DNA from 2 places in the Leminorella richardii genome. Region 1 is predicted to be linked to the other one. Evidence: predicted binding sites of a transcription regulator. Region 1 holds the regulator's gene; the other holds the start of a gene.

Region 1 (15,597 bases):
GACGGTTATCTGCAATGACGATATGATTATCAAAGGTATATTTACCGATGGTGACTTACGCCGCATCTTCGACCAGAATATTGACATCAGAGAAGCCAAAATTGCCGACGTGATGACCAAGGGCGGGATCCGGGTTTTACCGTCCATGCTGGCGGTTGAAGCCTTAAACCTGATGCAGTCTCGACACATTACCGCACTCATTGTTGCAGAGGGCGATCTGCTCAAAGGCGTCGTACACATGCATGATATGCTGCGCGCAGGCGTCGTTTAGGGCAAAATAGAGCGTTTACGAAACTCGAACTGAGCGTTTTGAAGAGTATTACTATGATAGAGACGTGCTATGGCACTGTAGACAAAGGCATTTTCCAAAAGGCGGCCGCCATACGGCTGCTTATTTGTGACGTGGATGGCGTCATGTCCGACGGCCTTATCTATATGGGCAATCAGGGTGAAGAGCTGAAAGCGTTCAACGTGCGCGACGGCTACGGCATTCACTGCCTGATCACCTCTGGCATTGAAGTGGCTATTATTACCGGCCGCCAGTCCAAGCTGGTGGAAGACCGTGCAAAAACGCTGGGAATCACGCATCTCTATCAGGGGCAGTCGAACAAGCTGCCGGCGTTTGACTCCCTTTGCCGCACTTTATCTATCCAGCCAGAAGAGATTGCCTATATTGGCGACGATCTTATCGACTGGCCAGTGATGGCAAAGGTTGGACTTTCTGTATCGGTTGCCGATGCCCATCCCTTACTTCAGCCTAAAGCACACTACATCACCCGCAGGCCGGGAGGCCACGGCGCCGTTCGCGAGCTGTGCGACCTTATTTTACAGGCGCAGGGCAAGCTTGAAAGCGCGCAGGGGCTATCAATATGAGCAAACTCAAAACGCTAATCACTGTCCTGCTAACGCTGGCGGTTCTGGGCCTGATTGGCTGGAATCTGGCGGACACCGATGCGCCTCAGCCTGTTGCCCCCCCTGATGATAAAGAGCCGACTTACCAAAGCCAGCAGATGATAACCATCGTGTATAATCCAGAAGGCCTACTGAACTATAAGCTAACGGCAGAGGACGTGAAGTACTACGCCAAGCCGGAAGACACTTGGTTTACCCTTCCGGTGATGATCATCTTCGATAAAGAGCAGGTTGCCATCTGGTCGATTAGGGCAAACCGTGCGAAACTGACGAAAAGCCGCATGCTCTATTTATACGGCGATGTGGAAGTCAACAGTCTGACCACCACGTCGCAGTTGGAAAAAATCAAAACTGACAACGCTGATATCGACCTGACTACGCAGGACATCAGCTCTGACGATCGCGTCACGCTTTATGGGGCAAGTTTTACCTCTGAAGGGATGAAGATGCGCGGAAATCTGCGCAGTAAAACAGCGAAGCTGATTGAAAAGGTAAAAACCTATTATGAAGTTCAACCAAAAGCCGGTAACGAAAATGCACCATCACCCTAAAGTCGGCCGAGTGGCGCTTATCGCCGCTGCGCTGCTTTTGACCAGTACCTCGGCGTTTGCGCTAAAGGATGACACAAACCAGCCGATCAATATTACGTCAGCCCAGCAGTCACTGGACATGACGGGCAATATTGTGACCTTTACCGGCGACGTGGTGGTTAAACAGGGCTCTATCGACATTCGCGCAGATAAAGTTGTGGTCACACGCCCTGAAAACGACAAAGGGAAAGAGGTTGTTGAAGCTTTCGGCAACCCCGTCACTTTCTATCAGATGCAGGACAGCGGCAAGCCGGTAAAGGGTCACGGCCAGAAGCTGCGCTACGAGCTGGCTACCGACTTTGTCGACCTAACGGGCAACGCCTATCTGGAACAGCTGGACAGCAACGTTCAGGGCGATCGGATCACCTACAAGGTCAAAGAGCAGAAAATGGAAGCCTTTAGTAATAAAGGCAAGCGCGTCACCACGGTTCTGGTGCCGTCCCAGCTGCAGAAAAAGAATTAACCACGGCGCGCTTGCTGGCGCGTGATGAAGAGAAGAGTAAACAAAAACGCATGGCAACATTAACAGCTGAGAATCTGGCAAAGGCCTACAAAGGCCGCCGCGTCGTAGAAGACGTCAGCCTGACGGTGAACTCAGGCGAAATCGTCGGCCTGCTTGGGCCTAACGGCGCGGGTAAAACGACCACCTTTTACATGGTTGTCGGCATTGTTCCGCGCGACGCTGGATCTATCGCTATCGACGGCGAAGACATCAGCCTGCTGCCTCTGCATGCTCGCGCCCGCCGCGGGATCGGCTATCTTCCTCAGGAAGCGTCTATTTTCCGGCGGCTGAGCGTTTACGATAACCTGATGGCGGTTCTTCAGGTTCGCAACGACCTAAACAACCAGCAGCGTGAAGATCGCGCTAACGAGCTGCTGGAAGAGTTCCACATTGACCACCTGCGGAAAAACCTGGGTCAGTCTCTGTCCGGCGGTGAACGCCGTCGCGTCGAGATTGCCCGCGCGCTGGCCGCCAACCCCAAATTTATCCTGCTGGATGAACCCTTTGCCGGCGTTGACCCCATTTCCGTTATCGATATTAAAAAGATCATTGAACACCTGCGCGACAGCGGCCTGGGCGTTCTGATCACCGATCACAACGTTCGCGAAACGCTGGACGTCTGCGAGCGCGCCTATATCGTCAGCCAAGGGCATCTGATTGCCCACGGCACGCCGTCCGCCATCCTAGAAGACGAGCACGTCAAGCGCGTGTATCTGGGCAATGAGTTCAGGCTTTAAGAAAAAGAGACGCTAAGCGGTACTATGAAGCAAGGTTTACAGCTCAGGCTAAGCCAACAGTTAACCATGACGCCCCAGCTACAGCAGGCCATTCGCCTGTTGCAGCTGTCGACGCTTGAGCTACAGCAGGAGATTCAAACCGCGCTGGAAAGTAATCCGCTGCTTGAACAGGCAGACGTTCACGACGAAATTGAGTCTCGAGAAGCGCCAGAAACAGAGCAGCTTGATACCAGCGAAGCGCTACAGCAGTCGGATATTCCTGAAGACCTCCCGCTAGACGCATCCTGGGACGAGATCTACACCGCTGGCACCCCGTCGGGTACACGCAACGACTACGGTGACGACGAACTCCTCGTGTTTCAGGGTGAAACCACGCTGACGCTGCAGGATCACCTGATGTGGCAAGTAGATCTCACGCCCTTCACCGATCTGGATAAAGCGATTGCGATAGCCATTATCGACGCCGTTGACGACGCGGGTTATCTTACTGTTTCACTAGAAGACATCGCCGAAAGTCTCGGCCAAGAAGATGAAACCGTAGAGCTTGATGAGCTCGAAGCCGTGCTTAAGCGCGTTCAGCGCTTCGACCCCGTCGGCGTTGCTGCGCGGGATCTGCGCGAGTGCCTGCTGGTTCAGCTGTCCCAGCTGGATAAAACCACGCCGGGCGTTGCCGAAGCGCGGGAAATCGTCTCTGAGCACCTGACTCTGCTGGGCAATCACGACTTTAGAACGCTATTAAAACTGACTCGAATCAGCGAGTCTTTGCTCAAAGAGGCCATGCAGCTGATCCAAAGCCTCGATCCGCGCCCCGGCCAGTCGATACACAGTAGCGAATCCGAATACGTTATTCCCGACGTTCTGGTGCGAAAAGTGCACGGTAAATGGACGGTAGAGCTTAACGGAGAAAGCACGCCGCGCCTGCGCATTAATCAGCACTACGCATCGATGACCAATACTCACAGCGCCAGCGACAATCAGTACATTCGCAGCCACCTCCAGGACGCAAAATGGCTGATAAAAAGCCTGGAAAGCCGTAACGATACGCTCTTGCGCGTCACTGAGTGTATCGTTGAGCGGCAGGAAGCTTTTTTTGAGTCCGGCCCTGAGTTTATGAAGCCGATGGTGCTGGCGGATATAGCTCAGGCTGTCGACATGCATGAATCCACTATCTCGCGGGTTACAACACAGAAATTTCTACACAGCCCGCGGGGCATATTTGAACTAAAATACTTCTTCTCCAGTCATGTGAATACGGAGAGCGGCGGCGAAGCATCCTCTACCGCCATTCGCGCGCTGGTGAAAAAAATGATCTCGGCCGAAAACCCCGCCAAACCGCTCAGCGACAGTAAAATCGCCGATATGCTGGCGGAACAGGGAATGGTGGTCGCCAGAAGGACCGTGGCAAAATACCGAGAGTCGTTATCTATTCCTCCTTCAAACCAGCGCAAACAGCTGATTTGATCCTACGGTTGCCATAAGACAATGAGCACGCTATCTACAACACAATTACGCGCAATTCTTAAACCCGAAAGCACTCGCTGTGCGGTTCACTGCTCCAGCAAAAAGCGCGCGCTGGAAATCATCAGCGAGCTGGCGGCCGAACAGCTAAATATCCCTACTGCAACGGTATTTGAAGCCATTCTCAGCCGCGAACGCATGGGTACTACCGGCATCGGCGCCGGAGTGGCGATCCCCCACGGCAAGCTGGAAGAAGACACTACCCGCGCCGTCGGCGTTTTTATTACGCTGGAACAGCCCGTCAGCTTTGACGCGGCGGACAACCAGCCAGTAGACATTCTGTTCGCCCTGCTGGTGCCATTTGACGAATGCCAAAGCTATTTGGCAACGCTTTCTGCCATCGCAAAGCGCTTTGGTGACAAGACGTTCTGCCGCCAACTGCGCATTGCACAAACGGATGCCGAACTGTACCAACTGCTGGTTGGTACAGAAGAAGCGCCGGCAGAAGAAGTCGATATCGATGAAGAGCCACATGACGAAAAATAATGGCACAAGTCGGCTGTTGTCATGTAGAGTGAAAGCCGTTATCAGTAAATACGGCGACAAATAAGCGTAGTACACGCCACTGAAGGCAAACGAATTATCATGCGCCGCTGCAGCTCGTTCGGCGGGCTAACGCAGATGAACATCGTATTACGATCATTAAGGGGAAGAGTAACATGGTGCTGATGATTGTCAGCGGCCGTTCCGGCTCGGGGAAATCCGTCGCGCTACGCGCACTGGAAGACATGGGATTCTACTGTGTTGATAACCTGCCCGTAGTGCTGCTGCCGCAGCTGGCAGAGACGTTAGCCAAGCGCGACACGTCCGCCGCCGTTAGCATTGACGTGCGCAACCTGCCAGAGACACCAGAAATTCTGGAAGAAGTGCTGAACAGCCTGCCGGGCGACTTCACGCCTCAGCTCCTGTTTCTGGACGCTGACCGCAATACGCTGATCCGCCGCTATAGCGATACCCGTCGCCTGCATCCGCTGTCGAATAAGAATCTGTCTCTGGAAAGCGCCATTGACGAAGAGGATGCTCTCCTCGAGCCGCTCCGCTCTCGCGCCGACCTGATTATCGATACGGCTGAGATGTCTGTTCACGAGCTGGCCGAAATGCTCAGAGCGCGTCTGCTCGGCAAGCGTGAACGCGAGCTGACAATGGTGTTTGAATCCTTTGGCTTTAAGCACGGTATTCCTATCGATGCCGACTACGTGTTTGACGTGCGGTTCTTGCCTAATCCCCACTGGGATCCCAAGCTTCGCCCGATGACCGGATTGGACAAGCCGGTGGCGGCGTTTTTGGATCGGCATACCGAAGTTCACAACTTTATCTACCAGACTCGCAGCTACCTTGAACAGTGGCTACCGATGCTGGAAACCAACAACCGCAGCTATCTGACTGTCGCTATCGGATGTACTGGCGGCAAGCACCGTTCGGTCTATGTCGCTGAACAGCTGGCTGACTACTTCCGCTCCCGCGGCAAAAACGTTCAGTCCCGCCATCGGACGCTGGAAAAGCGTAAAAATGACGGTAAAAATGCGGGCTAAAGAGGGAGATAACCCATTAGCCATTGCCTTATTTTGCTGCTATGATGAGCATAATTAACACACATTTTCACTATGGCGCTCGGCTTTAACAAAGAGTGCGTCATAGAGCGATTGGATAGTGCATTATGCGATCTCGATCGCTTTAATTAAGTGAATACAAATTAATAATCGGGTTGACGTTAAGCCCCCGCACGTTATCTGCGGGGGTTTTATTTTGTTATGTTCTGTTTTTCTGTTGACTCACCCGAATTGTTCAACACAACGTTAGATGGAACTCCATCATCAAGGATAATATCGGAGTAATGTATGCTTAAACCCACCATTATCATTAATGAACTGGATGCGGAGCGTATCGATATACTGCTTGAACGCCCTGAGTTCGCTTCATCGCCGGTGGCACAGGCACTGACTGAAGAGCTCGATCGGGCAGAAATTGTCGCACCAGGCAGCATGCCAGCCGACGTGGTCACCATGAACAGCCGCGTCAGGTTTATCGATCTGAGCAATCAGGAAGAGCGAGTGAGAACTCTGGTATTCCCCAACGCCCTGACAGACAGCAACGAACAGCTTTCCGTGATGGCGCCCATTGGCGCTGCACTGCTAGGCCTTCGCGTCGGTGCTGACATCAGCTGGCACCTGCCAAACGGCACGGTAACGCAAATTAAGGTACTAGAACTGCTCTATCAGCCGGAAGCCGCTGGCGAGCATCAGTAACGTTTCTGACAGAGAAAGAAAAACGGGCCGATGTGTATGCATCAGCCCGTTTTTATTGTACCTAGCTCACTGGTTATTCGCCGGCGATTTTCATTTGCTCAATCAGCACTGAGCCGCACTGGATGTTGCTGCGCGTTTCAATATCATCCCCAACGGTGGCTATCTGGTTAAACATCTCTTTCAGATTGCCAGCGATAGTAATCTCGCTCACCGGGTACTGAATTTCACCGTTTTCAACCCAGAAGCCTGCTGCTCCGCGAGAGTAGTCACCGGTTACCGTACTTACACCCTGCCCCATCAGCTCCGTCACGAGCAGACCGCGCCCCATCTTCTTGAGCATGGCGTCAAAACCCAGCCCTTGCCCGGCAATTCGCCAGTTGTGGATGCCGCCCGCGTGGCCTGTGTTAGTCATGCCAAGTTTACGCGCTGAATAGCTGGTCAAAAGCCAGGTTTCCAACACGCCTGCCTTGACGATTTCTCGTGAATGGGTCGCTATCCCTTCGCTATCGAACGGCGTTGACGCCAGCCCTTTCAGCACGTGAGGACGCTCGCTAATAGTCAGCCATGAAGGCAAAATTTGCTTACCCAGATCGTTTAATAAAAACGACGACTTCCGATAAATGCTGCCACCGCTGATGGCAGAAACCAGATGCCCAAACAGCCCAGTCGCCACTTCGGCAGCAAACATCACCGGAGCCTGCATCGTCGGCAGTTTACGCGGCGCTAGCCGAGATAGCGTGCGGCGAGCAGCCTCTTGGCCAACCCACTCTGCGCTGCTAAGGCCAGACATTTCGCGGGAAATGGTATAGGCATAGTCGCGCTCCATATCGCCATCCTGCTCGGCAATAACGCAGCAGGACATCGAATGCCGGCTGCTGCAGTAGCCCTGCAGCATGCCGTGACTATTGCCGTAAACCTTAACGCCATAGTGACTGTTAACGCTACCGCCTTCGCTGTTGGTAATACGCGGAGAGGACTCCAGCGCGGTGCGCTCAGCCAGCGCAGCCATCTCAATGAAGCGCTCTGCGTCTAGCTCTGTTGGGTGAAATAGGTCCAGATCCGGCGCCTCGAAGGCCATCAGATCCCGCTCGCCGAGCCCAGAGTTGGGATCGGGAGAGGTATAGCGCGCAATATCCAGCGCCGCCTGTACAGTACGCGCAATGGCGTCCGGGCTTAGGTCGGTAGACGACGCGCTGCCCTTACGCTGCTGATGGTATACGGTGATGCCAAGCGCCCCGTCGCTGTTAAACTCAACGTTTTCCACTTCACCAAAGCGGGTTGAAACGCCAATTCCCGTTGACTTCGTTACGCTGACTTCTGCTGCATCCGACGCACCCTTCGCCAGCTCCAGAGCCTGAGCCACTGCCTGCTCCAGCTCTTTTCGCTGCTGCGCTACCTGATTCACTATGCTCATACTTCAAGGCCTGCCCTGGTCAGAAAAAAAGATAGCCGCAGTTTAGCAGGATCCGCGCACAATTTCGCACATTGACAACAACCTGTTACTATTAGCTCATATGGCGGCGCGACTCACAGACGCCGATTTTCCTGAATCAACCAGCCTGAATCAAACCAGACGATATTATGAGTAAATACACAGAAGATGAGCAGTGGCTCGACGACTCCCTTCCCGGCAACGAGCCTGAAGCAGAGGACGACGAGATTATATGGGTCAGCAAAAGCGAAATTAAGCGAGACGCAGAGGTTCTTAAAGATCTTGGCGTGGAGCTGGTAAAGCTCGGTAAAAACGCGCTGGAGCGTATTCCTCTTGATGAAGACCTGCGTGCCGCCATCGATCTGGCTCAGCGCATCAAAAAAGAAGGCTATCGTCGCCAGATCCAGCTGATTGGCAAAATGCTGCGCGCCAGAGACGTCGAGCCGATCCAAACCGCGCTGGACAAGCTGAAGAACCGCCACAATCAGCAAGTCGCCGTTTTCCACAAGCTGGAAAGCCTGCGTGACCGCCTGATCGACGGCGGGGACGACGCCATTACCGACGTTCTGGAGCTCTACCCGAACGGTGACCGCCAGCAGCTTCGCTCAATGGTCAGAACCGCCCAAAAAGAGCGCGCGGGCAACAAACCGCCGAAAGCCTACCGACAAATTTTCCAATACCTCAAAGATTTGGCGGAACAGGACGAATAAAGAAGCACAGCGGCAGGACAGTCTTTGGCTCTTCTGCCACTTTTCAATATACACTCCGTCTTATTAACGCCGCTCAGCCGGCGTTTTCTTTTTGCTGTTTCCCCTCAGTGTTCCTTTTATGTTTCTTTTTCGCCCACTGTTCTTCACATTTCTTTTACCTTGATTTTACTCACGAAATATCAAAAATCCACACGCTCAATGCGCCCACACCTTCTAAGTCTGACTACCTATAAATAGCTAGAATGTCCCTAACTTTATTATGGGGACTAAAAATGAAAAACAAGACGACTACAACCCTCAATGCTTGCGCCCTGGCTATCGGCGTGATGTTTAGTGGAAACCTTTTGGCACAGGAAGCAGTAGTACTTAACGGAAAAAACCTGACGCTGGAAGACGCATGGGCCATCGCAGCGCAGGGAAAAACCGTTAAAATTGACGCCGCCGCGATGGAAAAAATGAAGCGTTCCAACGCTCTGCTGATGCTGGCCGCTGAGCAAGGCGTGCCGGTATACGGGCTGACTGTCGGCGTCGGTTTAAACAAAGATAAATCGCTGTTTGACGCTCACGGCAAGCTAAGCCCAGACGTACTGGCAGCCTCCCGTGATTTCAACCGCAACGCGCTGCGCGCCCACGGTGCAGGCGTTGGGCCGGATATGCCTGTAGATCTGGTCAGAATGTCGATGGTTATTCGCCTAAATACCATGCTGACAGGCGCTACCGGTGCCCAGCCGTACGTTGCTGAACTGTATGCCGCTTTTCTTAACAAGGGCATTACTCCCGTAGTTCCCTCTCAAGGCTCAGTAGGTGAAGCAGATATTACTCTGGCTTCCCACATCGGCGACGCCATGATGGGTGAATGGCGAGTTATCGTTAATCAGCAAACGATCCCAGCCGCTGAAGCGCTAAAAAATGCCGGCCTCACGCCACTCGATCCTGTCGGCAAAGACGCCCTCTCAATACTTTCGACTAACTCTATTTCTACGGCCTATTCCGCAAAGGCCATTATGAACGCCAAACAAATCGTTGGCATCACGCCCGCGGTCTTTGGTCTAAGCCTTGAGGGGCTAAACGGCAACGTGTCGCCAATCCTACCGCAGAGCGTTTCTGTTCGCCCTTTCCCTGGCCTAGCCGACAGCGCCAAGTCTATTCGCGATACTCTAACGGGTTCCTATCTGTGGCAGCCTAACGAAAAGCGCCCGCTTCAGGATCCTCTGTCGTATCGCACCACGGTCTTTGTCCTCAACGAAGCGCAGCGCGATCTGGCTAATGCTCAGGAAATGCTGTCCATTCAGATGAACAGCTCGGACGACAACCCGGCGGTTATTCTAGACGCCAGTGAAGAATACGCCCAGAACGGCCAAGTGAAGCAGTACTATGTGAAGGGCAAAGACATCAAAGGCGCTATCTACCCCACCGCTAACTTTGAACCTCTGCCGCTAGCGCTGGCGGTGCAGAAGCTGTCCGTCTCGCTGGGCCATCTGTCCCATAACAGCGTGCAGAGAACCCTGCACCTGTCCGATGACCACTTCACCGGCTTAAGCCGCTTCCTGACGGCTGAAGGAAACAGCGGTCACGCCTTCGGCGCGATTCAAAAGCCTCAGGTCGCCCTGCACTCAGAAAACGTCGATCTGGCTAACCCGGTTTCTCTCGACGGTCAGGTTATGGCAGGCACTATCGAAGACACCTTTACCAACAACCTGTACGCCTCTCAGCGTCTACAGCGCATCGTTGACAACATGGCGGCCATCTACAGCCTAGAGCTACTGCACTCCACTCAGGCTATCGATCTTCGCAAAATCGCCATGCCAGAGATAACCATGGGGCAACAAACTCAGGCGCTGTATCAGGCCTATCGTAAAGCAGTGCCGTTCGTCGATCGGGATCGTATCTACAGCGATGACATCAAAAACGGTGCGGCTCTGGTTGCCGACTATCCGGTTCAGAAATAGGAGCAGGTCATGAGTCACAGCAAGAAACGCCCCTCAACGCGCCGCGAATTCTTAACCAAAGGCGCACTTCTGGCGACAGGGAGTCTGGTGGGGCTGGCGATGCCCTCAGCACAGGCGGCGCCGGTTACCGTCAGCGTGCCGGAAACCGTTAGCGGCGGCCGAACCCGCTTTCACCAAGTCTATGACGTTATCGTGGTCGGCAGCGGCTTTGCAGGGCTTGCCGCCGCGCTGGAGGCCAAAAGTCACGGCCTCGATGTGTTAGTCATTGAGAAAATGGCGGTTTACGGCGGTAACTCCACCATAAACGGCGGCGCGTTTGCTGTGGCTGGCTCTCCGCTGCAAAAAGAAGCGGGGATCGAAGACTCCCCCGAGCTGATGTACAAGGACATGCTAAAGGCCGGACGCGGCCTAAATCATCACGACATTCTTCAGGTGCTGGTCAATGGCACTCAGGAAGCCTACGAGTTCACCATCAAGCACGGCGTTCGCTATAAGCCGTTTGTTCAGCACTTCGGCGGGCACTCTGTTCCCCGCACGCTGCAAACCGTTGAAAGCTCCGGCGCAGGCATTGTGATGCCGCTGCGCAACTCCGCCCAAAAGCTCGGGGTGATCTTTAAGAACCGCTGTAAGTTCGACGCCTTTATTCAGGACGATAAGCGGCGAGTGATTGGCATTCAAGCAAAAGACGACTACCGTTTTCCCGATGAAAACAGCGGCTCAGTCAGAAACTACGGTGCCCGCTACGGCGTCATCATGTGTAACGGCGGTTTCGGTAACGACCTGCGTTTTCGTCAGATCCAAGACCCGCAGCTGGTCAGCGATATCGACACTACCAACCATCCCGGCGCTACCGCAGAAGGCCTGCTCGCTATGCTGGGGATAGGTGCTACACCGGTTCAGCTGGATTTAATTCAGCTTGGCCCTTGGTCATCGCCTGATGAAAAAGGCTTTGGCAACGTGTCGCAGTTCAACACTATCGCCGGCTACCCCATGGGCATTATGGTGGACGTTCGCACCGGCAAGCGCTTTACCAACGAACTGGCTGACCGTAAAGCCCGTGAAGATGCCATTCTGGCTCAGCGGGACGCCGACGGAAAACCGGTTTACCCCGTTTGCTTTACCAACCTTGAAGGCGCCAAGCAGGCGCAAAGCCTACCCGCCGCGCTTAAGTACAACGTGGCCTGGCAGTTCAACACGCTAAAAGAGCTGGCTGACCACTTTTCCATTCCCTATGACGGTCTGCAAAAAGAGGTGGACGCCTACAACCTAGCGGTCAAAAACGGCGGAGGTGACCCTCTGGGTAAAGACGTCAGCCGCGCGATTTCTCTGGCTGAAGGGCCCTACGTCGCGGTTCGCGTCTGGCCTAAGGTTCACTACACCATGGGTGGTGTACAAATCAACGCCAGCGGGCAGGTGCTTAACGCTCTGAACGGCGAGCCGATTGCCGGGCTTTACGCCGCCGGAGAAGTCACCGGTGGCCCACACGGTGCTAGCCGACTAGGCAGCTGCGCCATCGCCGACGGACTGGTGCTGGGCCGAGTTGCAGGCGCTCACGCTGCGACCCAAACCGCAACGCCTCTGTTTGACCTTAACGCCTGAGCCACGGGAGAGATCATGTCTTTGTATCAACGAATTACCTTTATTTTGGTCCTCTTGTTTAGCGCCTGTAGCTGGGCGCAGGGCGATAAGGCGTCAGCCAATGACGCCCGCGCCTTTCAGGAAAAGCTCGACAGCATGACCATCAAACCATACCACCAGCCGCTGGCAGCCACGGGAAAAGACGCCAGCTGTCAGCTATGCCACGGTGCCAAAACGCCCACAACGCCTGCCAACGACAGCAACTGCCTAACCTGCCACGGCAGTTTGGACCAGATTGCTGCCCTGACGGAGCCTAAGTCAAAAGAGGGGCACCCTGAGCCGAACCCGCACAACTCAATCCACTACGGGAAAGACGTTCCCTGTAGCACTTGCCACAGCGAACATAAGCCGTCCCAGGTCTATTGCAACAGCTGTCACCTGTTCAAGTACCCGAACATGAAACCCTGATGAGGATGCGATGAACATGAGATCGATGGGGATATTACTGCGGCGCTCATTCAGACTGCTTATTGCGCTTGGTGCAATGGCATGGCTGTCGAGCGCACAGGCGGCAGCGCCTGACAATTCGCAGTGCCTTCGCTGTCACGCCGACAGCGATGTTCATGCGGTAACGACACAGAACGCCGGGAAGAAGCTGTTTATTTCCGATGAAGCCTACCGTGAAGGCGTTCACGCCTCCCTGCCGTGCGTCGCCTGCCATCAAAGCGAAGCCGGCAACGCAGGATTTGACGCGCTGCCACACAAACAGGTGACAACCGTTGCCAACTCGTGTGAAAGCTGCCACGGCGTAGTCAAGCACGACATCGTCACCGCTTACCAAAAGAGCGTTCATTCAAAGAACATCCCACAGGATAAGTTCAGCTGTCAGTCTTGCCATGACGCTCACACAGCCCAACCGGCCGTCATTACCCAGCCTGACCGAGCACAGATTGCGTCAACTAACGCGATGTGTACTGACTGCCACACTCGCGCCGCCGATTTTAAGGCGCTGTCCGGCAAGTCTGTCACCACGCAGGATCTGAGCCACTCGGCCTTGCCTGCCGCACAGCTACACCTGTCGTCGCTGCGCTGTATTGACTGCCACGCCGCCAGTGGAGACAAAACGCTGCACGCCATTGCGCCAGCAAAAGAGAGCGTGTCCTGTAGCCAGTGCCACAGTGAATCATCGCTGCTAGCGCAGCGTCAGCGCTTTACGCCACCGGGATTTATGCAGGAAGGAAGTCTGTTAGGTCACGGTCTGTTTGACGACGCCTCGCTGATCAAAACGCTGGATTCCTTAGGCGGTATCTCCGCAAAGCAACAGACCAGCGTTGCCAGCGCAGGCCTGTTTGTCGACAGCTATATGGTCGGTGCCAATGGCAATCCCAGCATCGATCGCGCAGTCTTCTGGGCTGTAGGTATTCTGGCAGCCATGCTGATAGCCCACGGCGCTCTGCGGTTATTTAGCCAGCGAACAGAACCTAGCGTCGAGTGGCACAAAACCTATCTATATACGCTACCTGTCAGATGCTGGCATCTGCTGAACGCGCTGTGCTTTATCACGCTGCTGTTCTCCGGCGCCGTGATGCACTTCGCCATCGGCGATCTGGCGTTCTGGGCCGAGTTGCACAACACTTCCGGGCTTATCCTGTGCGGCGTCTGGCTACTGTTCCTGCTGGTTTGCGTAACGGGCAACGGCCACCACTATCGAGTCCGGTTTAATGGGCTAGCTGGGCGCATCGTTCGTCAGGCGCGCTACTATCTGATCGGCATTTTCCGCCATGAACCGCATCCGGAAAGCCCTGACGAAAGCGCTAAGTTCAACGTGCTACAGCAGCTGGGCTATATCGGCGTGATGTTCCTGCTGGTACCGCTTCTGCTAGTCAGCGGGCTGCTGATGCTGTATCCGGAATATACACCAAATACCCTCTTCGGCCTGCCCGGCAAGCAGATTATCGCCTGGACTCACTACGGGCTGGCTGCTGTCACGCTGCTGTTCCTGCTAGTGCATCTCTATCTGTGTACAACGGGCGACAGCCTCGGCGCGCTGGTAAAAGGAATGATTGACGGCTATCACCGCCACAGGAGCACGAGCCGCAATTAGAACAGGTAGCCTTACTCAGCCCCTTGAACACCAAGGGGCTTTTTTATAAAAAGAAACATCTATTCACATTTTGAAATAAAATTTGAGATAAATCAGTACGCCCCTTTCCCACACATCTTACAGTGCATAATCCGATCCGCGACGTAAGCCAATGGTCAATAATAATAACCCACACGGGAAGAGCAATGCGCCATGCGTGAAGCACTGTGCAGTACGCTACATTTGGAAAAAGCCATTGCGGCCTGTATTGAAGCCGCCCCTGATAATTTTCCTATCGACGGCATTTTTCTCAACTACTACCGCGACGACATTCAGAGCATGCAGTTTCTCGCGCTCGCCACCCGAAAGCGCAGCCGAGCCAAACTGAACGTGCTGTCGATCCCTGTGCACGTGCTGTCCAAGTTTATCGTAAGGGAAAATTTCACCACTACTATTCTTAACCGACTGTCAGATGACCCGCTCACCGAATTTGTTATCAAGCACCACTTCCGTAAGGTGAAGTCTGCTATCGTTATGCGCTTGAAAATGGACGACGTTCGTCTTGGAGCAGTGATTTTCTTTAGCTACCGCACTAACGCCTTCAGTACCCCTCATGCAGAGCTGGCTGAGTCACTGCGCGGACCGTTCTCTCTGCTGGCATCTCGAGCGCTTTCTCAGCTAAAAATTATTAGTGAAGAAACGCTGAGGGCAAACTACACCCATCGCCCTTCAGTGCAGCAAGACAGCCTCCCTCCAGGCATTATCGCCACGCAAAAAAGTCCAATGGCCTCCTTGTTTACCCGGCTTCCCGGTATAGCTAAAAGTCAGAGGGTCATTATTATTCAGGGAGAAAAAGGTACTGGGAAAACGCTGCTGGCTCACCACCTTTACCGGCATTCTGATCGGATGCAAAAGCCGCTGGCCGTACTCTATGCCGAAACGCTGACGCTGTTTATTCACCAAAAAGATCTGCCGCCGAATAGCCACACACTCACGCCACAGGCACTCACTGATGGAACGCTGTTTACTCTTGCTGGAAATGGCACACTGCTGATTGAAAACGCAGAAAGCCTGCCGGAAGCGCTGTTCTATGAGCTGATGAAAAGTATTCGTATTCATAAAGAGAAGGGCTGGGACAGCAGCGTTACGATCACCCGAACGCTGCCAGAACGCCGTCGGATTGACCCCGAAGCGCTACTGGGGTGTGAACACTGCGGTGGCCTTTATTGCTTTTCTGTCACGCTGTTACCCCTCAGGCAGCGACGGGAAGATATACCCGAGCTGGTTACCTACTACCTTCTCCAGCTCAGTCAAAGTAGCCAGCACAGGCCACCGCTGCT
Region 2 (15,597 bases), 910 kb from region 1:
TCCATCAAGTGGCTAAAGGGAAAAGTAGCATCCCAAAGCCGCTGGGCCTCCATTGCACTTAACAGAAGGATGCACCCTTTTTCATCAGCTGACAGGCGGCAATCTTTTGAGTTAAGCCGCCAGGCGATCGGGTAGAGGGCTTCATTAAATACAATATCGTTCATAGCACCACTACTTCCCGTGCGACAGGGTCATCACTCGACCGTTCTCTTTGTCTATTTCAATAAGAAACACGCCGCCGGACTTGTCCGAAGGCAGATAGCCCTCAATTCGCCAGTAGCGGTCTTTATCGGTCACGTAAAAGGGACGCTCTTTCTCTACGCACGCTTTGCCATAAACATGCGTTACGTACATTTCCGCCAGCTCTACCGCCATTCCGGCGTTGACCAGATCTACGCTTCCAAGCCCTTTTTGCTTGCTGTACTCTGAAAAAGCGATCCCTTCACCCTCGTAGGCATAGGCTTGGGCGGTCAAGGCATCAACCATCAGGCTCTTTTCATCGGCGCATGACTGAGACAGCGGCCAGAGCAGAGCGAAGAGAAACCACGTGAACTTCACCATTGAGGACATCCTTTCTTACATCATTCCCTAAACGCTACAGCGCCCGCGCCAGCCCGCGTAAAAAAGCGCGGATCGCGCTGTTGTACTCGGTGTCGCCGCTCAGGTAGACATATCCAATCAACAGCAGCGCCACCGCGCTGAGAATCATCCATTTCTTGCCGTTGAACATCTTTCATCGTCCTAAATTTGCAGGCTAAACGTCACCGGCCCGTCGTTAACCAAAGAAACTTTCATGTCTGCAGCAAAAACGCCGGTTTGGGTTGGAACCAGCTCTTTGCAGCGCTCCACGAAGTCGAGGTACAAGCGCTCGGCGTCCGCAGGGGTTGCTCCGCGAGAGAAGCTAGGGCGCATGCCCTTTTGCGTATCCGCCACCAGCGTAAACTGGGAAACAACCAGCACGCTGCCGCCGGCCTGCTGCACGTTCAGGTTCATTTTTCCCTGCTCGTCGCTGAAAATGCGATAGCCCAGCACGCGCTCGCACAGCCTTGCTGACTTTTCCGGCGTGTCGTCTTTCTCAACGCCCAGAAGCACCAAAAGCCCGTTATCAATAACGCCGACGGTCTGGCCGTCAACAACAACGCTTGCCTGCATCACTCGCTGAATCAGTGCGATCATAATGTGTTTCTTCCGTTCGCTGCAGTGAAAAAAGAGATGCCATAATACACTTCTGAACAGCAGGAAAACATGCTCCGTTTCAAGGTGAGTTCGGATAAAGAAGCCGTATTACCAACAGGTATACCCACATCAAGCCATCTCCAACAGCCACCCAAATGAAACATTTCGTTGCGACTTTTTACCCGCAGGCGAAATAGAAAAGTGGGCGCATTTCCAGTTGGTATCGGTATAATCTGCCACAACTTTGTTCATCGTTCTGATTCTGTACTGCCAGAACTGGGATGTGCGAACAAAAGCGTCATCTGAGCCTATACTCAAAAAATGACGCGCACAGGGCAGGCAAGGCGCCTTTCCCACACTTTATCTATCAGGGGTTATACCATGAGTTTATTAGACCAGCTGGGCGGTATGCTTGGCGGCGGGTCGTCCAAGGGCGGCGTTGACTATATGGCCATGTTTCAATGGCTGGAACAGCAGGGCGGCCTGACGGGTCTTCTGGAGAAGTTTCGCCAAGGCGGGCTGGCTGACGTTGTACAGTCCTGGATTAGCTCTGGCGCAAATTTGCCTATCAGCGCAGAGCAGGTGCGCGACATCATCAGTCAGGCGGCGCTGGAACAGCTTTCCGCCAAGCTGGGGATGGATGACGGCCAAACGTCAGGCATCATTGCTCAGTACCTGCCGGACATCGTTGATAAGCTGTCCCCTAACGGTGAAGAGCCGGTTAACCCGGATATGCTGTCTCTGGGCATGACGCTGCTGAAGGGAAAACTGTTCGGTTAATGTTAGATCCCGGCGAAGGCACCCGCCTTCGCTCTCTTCCCACCTGAATGCCTCCCGATATAATAAAAACAAACAACAAGAAAGATAATAGCGATGATTTACTTTACCTCAGATACTCACTTCTGCCATTCCAACATTATCAACCTGTGCGATCGGCCGTTTGAAAGCGTACGCCATATGAACGACTCGCTTATCCACAACTGGAACGCCCTCGTCACTGAACGGGATGAGATTTATATTCTGGGCGACTTCCTTTTTCGTGGAACGGGGCAGGACGCCAACCAGATCCTGCGTAGGCTTAACGGTAAGAAGTACTTAGTTCGCGGCAACCACGACAAGTTTTTAGACGACCCAGAGTTCGATGCCTCGGCGTTTGAATGGGTCAAAGACTACTACGAGCTGGACTATCAGAAGCAGAAGATAGTGATGTTCCACTACCCGATTTTGGAGTGGCAGGGGTATTTTCGCGACGCTATCCATCTTTATGGGCACGTCCACAATTCCGGCAAAGATCCAGAGCAGCGCAAGCGACTAAGCGCTTTAGGGCCAAGAGCAGTCAACGTCGGCGTAGACGTTAACCGCTTTTTTCCTATCAGCGTTAACGCGGTGTTGAAGCAGGCGCAAAAATAGTATGTACAGCCTGCTTCAATAGCTACGCTTTTTACCTACTTCGCCCTATATACTTTTAACACCCGCTTTCAGGCTTTGGGCGTAAAAAAAGCGCCAATCGGCGCTTTTCGTAGTGACGAACTTTCGGATTACTCTTTCCCGCTGCGGTAAGCACGCTTGCGGTCGTTTTCCGTCAGGTGGCGCTTGCGCAGGCGGATAGACTGCGGCGTCACTTCTACCAGTTCATCGTCGTCGATAAACTCTAGCGCCTGCTCAAGAGTCATCTTGATTGCCGGAGAAAGCGTTGTCGCTTCGTCAGTGCCTGATGCACGGACGTTGGTCAGCTTCTTACCAGTCAGGCAGTTTACCGTCAGGTCGTTAGAGCGAGTGTGAATACCGATGATCTGGCCTTCGTACACTTCAACGCCGTGGCCCAGGAACAGGCGACCGCGATCCTGCAGGCTGTAAAGCGCATAGGCTAACGCCTTACCGGTACCGTTGGAGATCATTACGCCGTTGTTACGCTGACCAATTTCACCCGGACGAATATCGTCGTAGTGGCTAAACGTGGAGTACAGCAGACCGGTACCCGAGGTCATGGTCATGAACTCAGTACGGAAGCCGATAAGCCCGCGGCTAGGGATGATATAGTCTAAACGCACGCGGCCTTTACCGTCCGGCACCATGTCGCGCAGGTCGCCCTTGCGCAGGCCCAGCGCTTCCATCAGCGGCCCCTGGTGCTGTTCTTCGATATCAACAGTAACCTGCTCAAACGGCTCTTGCTTGCCGCGGAAGATAACCTTCGGGCGAGACACGGCCAGTTCATAGCCTTCACGACGCATGTTTTCAATCAGTACCGACAGGTGAAGTTCGCCGCGGCCAGAAACGCGAAACGCATCTGGGTCTTCCGTTTCTTCTACGCGCAGCGCCACGTTGTGCACCAGCTCTTTGCGCAGACGATCGAGGATTTGACGCGACGTCACGTATTTACCCTCTTTGCCGCAGAACGGCGAGGTGTTAACGCAGAAGAACATCGTTACTGTAGGTTCATCTACTGTCAGCGGCGGCAGCGCTTCCGGTGCGGAAACGTCACATACCGTATCGGAAATGTTCAGTTCACCCAGACCGGTGATAGCAACGATGTCGCCCGCTTCCGCGATGTCAGCTTCATAGCGCTTCAGGCCCATATGACCCAGCACTTGACCAATTTTGCCGTTGCGGCGCTGGCCTTCGCTATCGATGATAGTGACCTGCTGGTTAGGCTTCACTTTACCGCGCTTGATGCGGCCTACGCCGATAACGCCAACGTAGCTGTTGTAGTCCAGCTGGGAAATTTGCATCTGGAACGTACCGTCGAGGTCAACTGACGGTGGCGCAACGTGCTTGACGATAGCTTCAAACAGCGGATCCATGTTGTCAGCCAGATCGTTGTGATCCAGACCAGCCACGCCGTTAAGCGCGGATGCAAAGATGATAGGGAAGTCTAACTGCTCATCGGTTGCACCTAGGTTAACGAACAGGTCAAAAACCTGATCCACGACCCAGTCAGGGCGAGCGCCAGGGCGGTCAACCTTGTTGACAACCACGATCGGCTTCAGGCCGTAGGCAAACGCCTTTTGCGTAACGAAGCGGGTTTGGGGCATCGGCCCGTCCATCGCGTCGACCAGCAGTAAAACAGAGTCAACCATTGACATGACGCGCTCAACCTCGCCGCCGAAGTCGGCGTGCCCGGGAGTGTCAACGATGTTGATTCGGTAGTTGTTCCAAGTGATGGCTGTGTTTTTAGCCAAAATAGTGATCCCGCGTTCCTTTTCGAGATCGCCAGAGTCCATAACGCGCTCGCCGGCGTCGTTACGTTCCCCTAATGTTCCTGACAGTTGCAGCAGTTTATCGACCAGGGTGGTTTTACCGTGGTCTACGTGCGCGATAATGGCGATGTTACGCAGATTTTCAATCACAGATTTGCCTCAGGCATAGGAAATAGCGCGCTATTGTACACACTTTAGTCGCGTTAAAAAAACAAGATCATAAAGATTGACGAAAAACAACGCCTGACGAAACAGGTTGTGATCTCATTCACGCTTGAAAAAACGGCAAAAAAAGCCCGATTGCACTAAAAAGCGGCGCATAATAAAAAATCGCACTAAATTAGTGCATAGAAGGTGCAAAATTTACGCTTTCGTTCATACTTATCTCCCATAGCCACAGGAAAAACGGCCATTTAGCGAAGAGTGAAAAATTGGCATGATTATCGCATAGCCATCGCTTATGGCTGCAAGCCTAGCGGCATTAGGTTTGCACAATGAAGGCTAAACTCTAGCGAAATTCGTCACCGGGAGAACAACCATGTCCACTGAACACGTTTTGACCATGCTCAATGAGCATGAAGTAAAGTTTGTCGACCTCCGCTTTACCGATACCAAAGGTAAAGAGCACCACATCACGATCCCCGCTCATCAGGTCGACGCTGACTTTTTTGAAGACGGTAAAATGTTCGACGGTTCTTCTATTGCCGGTTGGAAAGGCATCAATGAATCTGACATGGTGTTAATGCCCGATCCAAGCACTGCACTGCTGGATCCCTTCTTCGAAGATACCACGCTGATTATTCGCTGCGACATTCTTGAACCCGGCACTATGCAGGGCTACGAACGCGACCCGCGCTCTATTTCCAAGCGTGCAGAAGACTTCCTGCGCTCTTCCGGTATTGCCGATACCGTACTGTTCGGGCCAGAACCTGAATTCTTCCTGTTTGACGACATTCGCTTTGGCAACAGCATCGCTGGCGCCTACTACCACATTGACGATATTGAAGCAGCCTGGAACACCGGCACTAAATACGAAGGCGGCAACAAAGGCCATCGTCCGGGCGTCAAGGGCGGCTATTTCCCCGTTCCTCCCGTCGACTCTTCTCAGGACCTGCGCTCTGCCATGTGCCTGACAATGGAAGAAATGGGTCTGGTTGTTGAAGCACACCACCACGAAGTGGCTACTGCAGGTCAGAACGAAGTGGCTACCCGCTTTAACACCATGACCAAAAAGGCTGACGAAACCCAGATTTATAAGTATGTGGTTCACAACGTTGCCCACGCCTTTGGCAAAACCGCCACCTTTATGCCTAAGCCGCTGGTTGGCGATAACGGTTCCGGCATGCACTGCCATATGTCGCTGTCCAAGAACGGTACTAACCTGTTCGCTGGCGACAAGTACGGTGGCCTGTCTGATATCGCGCTGTACTACATTGGCGGCGTGATCAAGCACGCTAAAGCCATCAACGCGCTGGCTAACCCAACCACCAACTCCTATAAGCGACTGGTGCCGGGCTTTGAAGCACCGGTTATGCTGGCCTACTCTGCACGCAACCGCTCTGCATCTATCCGTATCCCTGTAGTCGCTAATCCAAAGGCTCGCCGCATTGAAGTTCGCTTCCCGGATCCGGCAGCTAACCCGTACTTGGCGTTCTCCGCTCTGCTGATGGCTGGCCTTGACGGTGTCATCAACAAAATCTATCCGGGCGACGCCATGGATAAGAACCTGTACGACCTGCCGCCGGAAGAGGCGAAGAACGTACCAACCGTCGCTGGCTCGCTGGAAGAAGCGCTGAGCTGCCTGGACGCCGACCGTGAGTTCCTGACCCGCGGCAACGTGTTCACCAATGAAACCATCGATGCCTATATAGAAGTAAGGCGTGAAGAGCTTAACCGCGTACGTATGGCGCCGCACCCGCTGGAGTTTGAACTGTACTATAGCGTTTAATGGATTAGTGTTATTAGTTTGAGCCCATCTAATCATGGTGGGCCAAACTAACAAATCTGTTAAATCGGCCCCGTGGATATTCCGGCTGTAAATACGGCCTGCCTATATCACCATTGAGCTCGGCCGGAAGGGCGCTTGTATTAGCTTTGAGAGTGCGTCGGGCATAGCCTTCCTACGGGCACTTCGTTGGCTTACGCCAAGTCGACCCCAACGGAAGACTCTCCCTCCGATTAACTCCATGAATTGTTCGAACTTCATTTCAGGCGTCTATTATTAGCATCAGCGAACGCCCTGATCTGGCACAAAGGAGTTATCAATGGCGAGCCAAACGCTGCCCGATACAGAGCAAATCCTGAACGCACAGATTACCTGTGTGCTGATTCTGGATGCCTCGCTGTCGATCCTTTACGCCAATCCTTCCGCACAGCAGCTGCTGGTTCAAAGCTCACGCAAGCTGTTTGGCACCCCTTTGCCGGATTTGGTGGACTATCTCTCCCTTGACGTACCGCTGATGTGGTCAAGCCTGAACGCCGGGCAGGGCTTTACTGACAACGAAGTGTCCATGGTCATTGATGGCCACCTGCACGTGTTAACGCTCAGCGCACAGCTGTTGGCGGACGATCAGGTGATGATGGAGCTGTCGGCGCTGGATAATCACCGTCGCCTTAGTCAAGAACAGCTCCAGCACTCTCAGCAGGCGGCGGCCAGAGAGCTGGTTCGCGGTCTGGCTCATGAAATCAAAAACCCTCTGGGCGGCCTGCGCGGCGCGGCTCAGCTGCTGGCAAAGGCGCTGCCTGACCCACAGCTGACGGAGTATACCCGCGTTATTATTGAACAGGCTGATCGACTGAGGAACCTCGTTGACCGCCTGCTTGGGCCCCAGCACCCCGGTCAGTGGGTTGAGCAAAATATTCATCAGGTGTCTGAGCGCGTTTATCAGCTTCTGATGCTGGAGAAGCCCGATAACATTGCGCTGATGCGGGACTACGACCCCAGCATGCCCGAGCTCAGCCACGATCCTGAACAGATTGAACAGGTGCTGCTTAACATCGCCAGAAACGCCATGCAGGCTTTAGCACAGCAGGGCGGCACTATCATCATCAGAACCCGCACGGCGTCACAGATGACGCTGCACGGCGAACGCTATCGTCTGTGCGCCCGAATCGATATTGAAGACAACGGGCCGGGCATTCTGCCACAGATTCAGGACACGCTTTTTTACCCCATGGTCAGCGGACGCGAAGGCGGCTCCGGACTTGGGCTCTCCATTGCCCGCAGCCTGATTGACCGGCATCGGGGGAAAATTGAGTTTAACAGCTGGCCAGGCCACACCGAGTTCTCGGTCTACCTGCCCATCCGCAAATAGGGGGAATGATGCATCAGGGTACCGTCTGGATTATCGACGACGACAGCGCCATTCGCTGGGTGCTTGAACGTGCCCTCAACGGCGCAAACGTAAAGAGCGTCAGCTTCGACAGTGCGGACAGCGCGCTTGCCGCGCTAAGCAGCGGCGCGCCAGACGTGCTGATCTCCGACATTCGCATGCCCGGTATTGACGGGCTGACGCTGCTGCAAAAGGTGAAACAGCAGCATCCCCTGCTGCCGGTCATCATTATGACTGCCCACTCTGACCTTGATGCTGCCGTCAGCGCCTATCAGTTCGGTGCCTTTGACTATTTACCTAAGCCGTTTGACGTAGACGACGCTGTCGCTTTGGTCGAACGCGCCGTTAGCCACTATCGCGAAGTCCGCGAGCCTGACACCGTTGACCAAAGCAAAAGCCCGACGACAGACATCATCGGTGAAGCGCCCGCCATGCAGGACGTCTACCGCATCATTGGCCGCCTCTCGCTCTCCTCTATCAGCGTGCTGATCAACGGTGAGTCAGGAACCGGAAAAGAGCTAGTTGCTCACGCCCTGCACCGCCATAGCCCAAGAGCAGCGGGGAAGTTTATCGCCCTCAACATGGCGGCAATCCCTAAAGATCTGATTGAATCAGAGCTGTTTGGCCACGAAAAGGGAGCCTTTACCGGCGCGGGTCAAGTCCGTCAGGGTCGATTTGAACAGGCGGACGGCGGCACGCTGTTTTTGGATGAAATCGGCGATATGCCGCTGGAAGTTCAAACCCGGCTGCTGCGAGTGCTGGCGGACGGCCAGTTTTACCGCGTGGGCGGCTACGAGCCGATTAAAGTCGACGTGCGAATTATCGCCGCCACGCACCAGAACCTTGAACATCTGGTTAAAGAACACAAGTTTCGCGAAGACCTGTTCCATCGCCTCAACGTTATTCGCCTCCACCTTCCTCCTCTGCGAGAGCGCCGGGAAGATATTCCCCGTCTGGCTCGTCACTTTTTGCTGATCGCCGCTCAGGAACTGGGCGTCGAGGCAAAAGTCCTGCATCCGGATACGGAAAAGGCGCTCAGCGCCATGGACTGGTCAGGAAACGTTCGCCAGCTGGAAAACACCTGTCGGTGGCTCACTGTCATGGCTGCGGGTAAAGAGGTGCTGCCTCAGGATCTCCCTCCGGAGCTGTTCGCCTCTGACGAACGCACGCCAGAGCCATCAAGCCCTGCAATATTTAACGGCCACTGGACTGTGCTGCTAGAGGCATGGGCCGAACGCGCCCTTGGCGCGGGGAAAACAGACCTGCTGTCAGAAGCTCAGCCAGACATGGAGCGCACACTGCTTACCGTTGCGCTGCGCCACACGCACGGGCACAAGCAGGAAGCAGCACAGCTGCTGGGCTGGGGGCGAAATACCCTAACCCGCAAGCTTAAAGAGCTGGGAATGGAATAGCGCCAGATGCAGCCAGTGAGCTAATTGGCTATTTTTTGTAATCTGGCGCGCTTTTTTTTCTAAAAATTCTGATATTCTTTAGCCGACTTTGCCCGTTAGTGAATCGAATCGGCAGCGCTGTGCGCGCCGCATTCAGCCCGCAGGCTAAAGCACACCGTCGTTACCCTCGGCAGATATAATAAAGACTTTTTAAGAATCTGCGCGCACCTACCGCTGGGTCCGCATGGAGTACCACTATGTTGGAAAATATTGATTCACTGCTTCAGTCCGGCGCCGACATTGGCTCAATGCTCGGTCAGTCGCCGCAGACCTCTCTCGCCGCCGTGCTGTGCGTCATTATGTTTGTTCTGTTCTCCTGATTTTATCAGAGATAAAGCGCCAAACGGCCGCATAATGCGGCCGTTTGGCGTTTGTGACATCATCGACTATCGTCGATTTAGTCTTTAGATAACCCGCGAGAACTGCTGCCTGCGCGCCTGCTGGCGCAGATAGGTATCAAAACACATACAGATATTGCGGATCAGCAGGCGGCCTTTGCCGGTCACCTGAATGCCAGTGTCGTCAATAGTCACTAGGCCGTCTTTTGCCAGCGGCGCCAGCAGCGCCAAATCTTCAGCAAAGTGTTCCACAAAGCGGATACCGTAAGCCTGCTCAATGTCGGCAAAGCGCAGCTGGAAGTTACAAATCAGGGTTTTAATCACGTCGCGGCGCAAGCAGTCGTCTTCCGTCATGACCAGACCTTTCCACAGGGCATTGCCCTTCTCTTCCACGCTGGCGTAATACGCCTTCAGGTCTTTCTGATTCTGTGCGTAAGTATCCCCCATCATGCTGATGGCAGAAACACCCAGCCCCAGCAGGTCGCTATCACCACAGGTGGTGTAGCCCTGGAAGTTACGGTGCAAAACGCCTTCGCGCTGGGCGATGGCCAGCTCGTCATCCGGCCGGGCAAAGTGATCCATGCCGATAAACTGGTAGCCTTCCTGCGTTAAGTACGAGATGGTTTCCTGCAAAATAGACAGCTTGTCGTTAGCTGACGGCAGATCGACGTCTTTAATCTTCATCTGTGCAGCAAAGCGGCTAGGCAGGTGCGCGTAGTTAAACACGCTCAGGCGATCCGGGCTGAGTTCAGCCACTCGCTTCAGCGTCAGCGCGAAGCTCTCCGGAGTTTGCTTCGGCAGGCCGTAAATCAGATCGATATTGGTTGAGCGAAATCCTAACGCTTTGGCTCTTCGTATCAGGGAGAAAATAAACTCTTCGTCCTGCTCGCGGTTTACCAGACGCTGAACCTCTTTATCGAAGTCCTGAACGCCCATACTCATGCGGTTAAAGCCTTCGGCACGCAGGTGATCGAGGATCTCGAGCTCAATTTCACGAGGGTCGATCTCAATAGACACTTCCGCGTCCGGCAGGAAATGGAAGTGCTTACGCAACAGGCCGTTAAGGCGGCTAATCTGCTCGGCGTTCAGATAGGTTGGCGTACCGCCGCCCCAGTGCATCTGAGACACCTGCCGATCGGCAAACATCGGCGCGCGTTGCTCTATCTCTTTCTCCAGCATGTCGAGGTAGATTTCGACCTTGTGCCCCTGACGCGTCACTATCTTGTTGCAGCCACAGAAATAGCACAGCTTATGGCAAAAAGGGATGTGAACGTAAAGGGAAAGAGGGCGCGAAGGGTAACGTTCAGCTGCTGCCACAAAGTCGCTTTCGCCGTAGCTTTCGCTAAACTCGAGCGCCGTTGGGTAGGAAGTATATCGAGGGCCGGAATAGTTATATTTCTGAATAAGGGCCAGATCCCAGTCAATGAACTGCGAGGACATTTGCTCACTCCGTCTTGTTTTTTCTTCTCCGCGACTGCGTATTTTTTATAAGTGCTCTTGTGCCGCGGGAGTGTTTCGCCGAATAGCGGCGCTCTTTCAGCCGGTTCAGCCATAGCAGCTTGCCTAATAGCCAAACCAGATAGCCTGCCAGCAATAACCCAACAAACGGAAACAGCCACTGCATGGCGCTGGCGACTCTTTTAGTCTTTGTGCTTCAGAAGGTTAAGGATATCGTCCTTCTTATCAGAAGGTTCCTCTTCCTCATCGTCGTCGCCCAGATCGATACCCAACTGTACCATTAATTCGTCGATGCGATCGAGGGTATCGTTAACATAGTTGTGCTCTTCGTCCGACAGCGTTTTCCCTGATTCCAGTGCGTCCAACAGGTCATTAAGGCGCTCGTCGTTTTCCAGCAGGGCCAGCTCTTTCTCCGCAGGCATCGCCTTGGAGCGAGGAGTGGCGTCCTCTTTTCGCGTCGCTTTCTGCACGCTTTGCTCACCAGAAACCACTAGCTGCACTGGCGTTTTACTGCCAATGCGCGGATCTTTTGTGCCCCCAGAGCGGGACGAGTTCTGAGAAGAGCCTGATACATTGGTGCGAGAACCCGCCGCGTGACCGCGATGCTTTTTCTGACGCTTGCGCTCTTTGCCTTCGGCGTTTAAATCCTCACGGCTTTTACGCCGGTTTTTGGGGGCTTTAGTACTGCCTTTTGAGGCGTTTTGCGGCTGCTTCATAGTGGGTTCTCAAACAGAGGGGTTAACTTCAGCGGAATCTATCAGAAACAAAGAAAAAAGGCGACAGATAACTCTGTCGCCTCAATGCAATTGTCGTACTCCATCCATGTGAGTCAATCGACGTCCCGGTCTATCCCTTTGCTTTATCGTCCTGTCCCTGGAAATCGTCCCTTATCTCGTCCTGAAGAATAAAAGTCGTCCCTGGCGCTTTCCCTAGCCGTTCATCCTGAACTACGCCGAAGCGTTTCCCTAATGTCCGTATCCACACTGTTATATCCTGACAGCGTTTCCCACATCCTGCGGGGTGTTCCTTTTGCTCTGAGCATCGTCCTGATGCTTCCCTGAGCTGAAACGCACGTCCTGTGAGCTTCCTTGGCGTCCATCTCCGCGCTATGCTATCCTGACAGCGCTTTCCCACATCCTGTGGGTCATTCCTTTTGTATCACTCTTTGCATCATCCTGATGCTTCCCTGAGCCGAAGCACACATCCTGTGAACTTCTTTCACCGCGTTCCTTGCTTGAGGTGTAATTTACGCTTTTCAGCGCGCCGAACAAGGTAGCTGTAACGTGTAAGCCATGCCCATTTTTACCGATAAAAAATAACCAGCTGAAAATAAAGATATTCATCTCAAAAAAGATCCAAAAAAGACGACATTGCCCTACTTACCAATGGCAAATGTCTCACACGGTGACGGTGGCAACTCTCAGCGTCTCTGCTAGCGTCTGCGCCGCTCGGTAAGAAATTCCCCCTTTGTCACAGTAAATAAGTATAATTGCCGCCGAAACGACCACCGAAGGAGGCGAACGCCTTGACGATAAAAAACCTTAACTACCAGCAGACGCACTTCGTCATCAGCGCGCCGGACATTCGGCACCTGCCGGAAGACATCGGCATTGAAGTCGCCTTTGCGGGCCGTTCTAACGCGGGCAAGTCCAGTGCGTTAAACACGCTGACCAATCAAAAAAGCCTGGCGCGTACCAGTAAAACGCCGGGACGCACACAGCTTATCAACCTGTTTCGGGTAGAAGAAAACCTGCATCTGGTGGATCTGCCCGGCTATGGCTATGCCGAAGTACCGGAAGAAATGAAGCGTAAATGGCAGCGCGCGCTAGGAGAATACCTACAAAAACGCGAGTGCCTGAAAGGGCTAGTCGTGCTGATGGATATCCGCCATCCGCTAAAAGACCTAGACCAGCAGATGATTCAGTGGGCGGTCGACAGCGAGCTTCCCGTGATGCTGCTGCTGACTAAAGCCGACAAGCTTGCCCAAGGCGCCCGTAGAGCACAGGTTGATATGGTGCGCGAGGCGATCCTGCCGTTTCAGGGTGATATTCAGGTTGAGGCCTTCTCTTCACTGAAGAGATTCGGCGTCGACAAGCTGCGCCAAAAGCTGGACGAATGGTTTAGCCTTCCACCTAACGCCTTAAACCTTCCTGCGGATGAGTGATATTAAAACGCGCTGGGATGAACGCGACTTTGAACAAATGGGCTGGCACGATGTACACATACACGCTGTCGCCCACTATACCGAAGTCCTCCAGCTGCGTTTAGATATTGACTACATTCTGCAGTGGATAAACCCTCCCGCAGAAGAATGCCGCTACCGCTTTCTGCTTGCCCCCGCAACCATGGTTTTCGATCTGGTCTCGTCGATAAAGCTGGATATCAACACCGCTTCACCGGGGCTGTTTATATCCCGCCTTCATCAATCTGTACCCATTCCCGGCATCTTTCCCGAGAGTCCCTGCTCTTATGACTACCGCATTGAGCTTGAGGAAGGCTGCATCGCCTTCAACGCCAGCGGATTTCGCCTATATATGCGTCAACCGCCACAAGAACACACCGGGCAATGGCTGAGCCTTCGCCAAAGGGGCGGCATTAGCGTTGAAGTTCCACAAAATTATGGGGATGAAGACGAACAGATCTGGAAGGATGTCACAAGCTGGTATCACAGTTAATCGCAGCTGGCTGAACGCGTTTTATCGAAATTCATTTTTGTAGATAAAAAAACGCCCCGTTCAAACGAACGGGGCGGCTAATATAGAGCCAATCCTATTACAGGGTTGAAAAATAGAACATCTTACCTCTGTACCCTACGCCGATTACTCTACTCCATTTGTTGTTCTTGTGGAAGCATTTTTGTAGGAAAATTACAATTACCTGTCGGCATTATTGTCGCCCTCATCACATTAAAAGGCGACAAAAGGTAATTTTCTTACGAAAAATCATCACTATCATCATACAAGTCTCTTTTTTTGATCGGAAAACTACATTCATTAAATCCTGTCGATTTCCGGTACGTCGATAGAGCTTATATAGATAAAGCGATTGTGTGGATATATAAAAAGAGTACGGGCGCAAATCGCGCCCGTACAATGACTATCCGACAGTATGCTTTATACGCAGGTCAGAAAAAACTGCCTGTTAGCTGCGAACGCCGAACTTATCGCGGTAGTCAGCGATGTTGTCTTCGATGTCATTACGACCCAGCAGACCACCGCCAATCAGGCCGTAACCCGCACCAACGATACCGCCGACAAATACGCCAACCAGATTGCCGATCAGGCCAAAACCAAGAACGCCGCCGCCAGAACCGCCGATTTGAGTGCCGACAGCCATACCGGTAGCCATACCGTCACCCAGACCAAAAATAGCGCCTTCTAAAGCGTCGCTAATACTGTTTGCCCAGCCGCCGTTAACCATATCCACTTCATTCGTTTTCAATTCACGCATGTAATTTTTCCCTTTTAGAATATAAATAGATTCTCTTTACCCATTCATTTTAAATAGAAAAAAACCTCGATATTCCATCTAAAATTTGGGCAGTCCAAGCCTAACAGTAGGAAAAAACAAAGTTGAGCGTTTTTTATTTATTTTATAAATTAAGAGTATAAAAAATAAGGTATTTTTTATAAATCGGAGATAAGAATAAATAACAGTTCAGAATAACAACTCCTTACTTAGGAATGGGCTTTTTATCCACGGATATAAACCCCATACAGAATAAATAAGATAAAGAATAATAAAAACTAAAAAGCCTCGGTTATCATCCCGAGGCTTTATTGATGAAATACGCCTAATTGACTAAATAAACTTCATTCACTCAGTAAATCAATGGGCTTCATCCCAGTTTATACCACAGCCAACGTCCACTTTTAGCGGCACCTTCAGCGTTACGCACTGTTCCATGATGTTTCGAATCTTTTCTTCGCTTACAGCAAGATCCGTCTCATTCACCTCAAAGACCAGTTCATCATGCACCTGCATAATCATCTTCACCCGCGGCGCTTCCTCTCTCAGCCAGCGGTCAACGCCAATCATGGCCGTTTTAATAATGTCTGCGGCTGTGCCCTGCATCGGCGCGTTAATGGCTGCGCGCTCTGCACCTTTGCGACGCATACCGTTGCTGGACTTGATCTCCGGCAGATACAGGCGTCGACCAAACAGCGTTTCAACAAATCCCTGCTCTGACGCCTGTACGCGGGTACGCTCCATATAGGAAAGCACGCCCGGATAGCGTTCGAAGTAGAGATCCATATAGCGCTGCGCTTCACCGCGGGGGATCCCCAGCTGGCGAGCGAGGCCAAAGGCGCTCATGCCGTAAATCAGACCGAAGTTAATGGCCTTAGCGCTGCGGCGCTGCTCTCCGGTAACCTGATCCAGCGGGGTGCCAAACACTTCAGCAGCCGTAGCTCGGTGGATATCTTTCCCTTGGGCAAACGCGTCCAGAAGTCCTTTATCATCAGAGAGGTGCGCCATAATACGCAGTTCAATCTGCGAGTAGTCGGCAGCCATAATTCGACAGCCCTCTGAAGCAATAAAGGCCTGACGAATACGCCGCCCTTCATCATTACGCACGGGAATATTTTGCAGGTTTGGATCGCTTGAAGACAGACGCCCCGTTGCCGTTACAGCCTGATGGAACGAC

What was found. Region 1 encodes sigma-54, which starts transcription at its own class of promoters, with help from an activator protein. Its sites were predicted from a motif close to GTTGGCACANNTTTCGCTNT; they were not measured.
Region 2: a site for sigma-54 is predicted at 4,804-4,823, ahead of glnA (glutamate--ammonia ligase). Genes of this name have one in related genera too.

What each region holds. Positions count from the first base shown of each region.
Region 1 covers NZ_LS483470.1:3,106,571-3,122,167, forward strand. The annotation lists gene kdsD (arabinose-5-phosphate isomerase KdsD) at 1-271, shown strand, start outside; gene kdsC (3-deoxy-manno-octulosonate-8-phosphatase KdsC) at 325-873, shown strand; gene lptC (LPS export ABC transporter periplasmic protein LptC) at 870-1,463, shown strand; gene lptA (lipopolysaccharide ABC transporter substrate-binding protein LptA) at 1,447-1,965, shown strand; gene lptB (LPS export ABC transporter ATP-binding protein) at 2,016-2,741, shown strand; gene rpoN (RNA polymerase factor sigma-54) at 2,766-4,202, shown strand; gene ptsN (PTS IIA-like nitrogen regulatory protein PtsN) at 4,224-4,745, shown strand; gene rapZ (RNase adapter RapZ) at 4,919-5,791, shown strand; gene rnk (nucleoside diphosphate kinase regulator) at 6,098-6,505, shown strand; gene pmbA (metalloprotease PmbA) at 6,579-7,919, opposite strand; gene yjgA (ribosome biogenesis factor YjgA) at 8,087-8,647, shown strand; gene DQM29_RS14265 (HAL/PAL/TAL family ammonia-lyase) at 8,920-10,596, shown strand; gene DQM29_RS14270 (flavocytochrome c) at 10,606-12,195, shown strand; gene DQM29_RS14275 (cytochrome c3 family protein) at 12,211-12,642, shown strand; gene phsC (thiosulfate reductase cytochrome B subunit) at 12,653-14,278, shown strand; gene DQM29_RS14285 (AAA-type ATPase lid domain-containing protein) at 14,471-15,597, shown strand, end outside.
Region 2 covers NZ_LS483470.1:38,466-54,062, reverse strand. The annotation lists gene DQM29_RS00230 (hypothetical protein) at 1-164, opposite strand, end outside; gene DQM29_RS00225 (NTF2 fold immunity protein) at 172-561, opposite strand; gene DQM29_RS18520 (hypothetical protein) at 596-730, opposite strand; gene dtd (D-aminoacyl-tRNA deacylase) at 742-1,176, opposite strand; gene DQM29_RS00215 (YidB family protein) at 1,558-1,956, shown strand; gene DQM29_RS00210 (metallophosphoesterase) at 2,050-2,586, shown strand; gene typA (translational GTPase TypA) at 2,715-4,523, opposite strand; gene glnA (glutamate--ammonia ligase) at 4,912-6,321, shown strand; gene glnL (nitrogen regulation protein NR(II)) at 6,638-7,687, shown strand; gene glnG (nitrogen regulation protein NR(I)) at 7,696-9,117, shown strand; gene DQM29_RS18050 (YshB family small membrane protein) at 9,354-9,476, shown strand; gene hemN (oxygen-independent coproporphyrinogen III oxidase) at 9,561-10,934, opposite strand; gene DQM29_RS00180 (hypothetical protein) at 10,939-11,118, opposite strand; gene yihI (Der GTPase-activating protein YihI) at 11,135-11,668, opposite strand; gene DQM29_RS18135 (hypothetical protein) at 11,799-11,936, opposite strand; gene DQM29_RS00170 (hypothetical protein) at 12,059-12,295, opposite strand; gene yihA (ribosome biogenesis GTP-binding protein YihA/YsxC) at 12,478-13,116, shown strand; gene DQM29_RS00160 (hypothetical protein) at 13,109-13,627, shown strand; gene DQM29_RS18650 (DUF5862 family protein) at 14,094-14,402, opposite strand; gene polA (DNA polymerase I) at 14,781-15,597, opposite strand, start outside.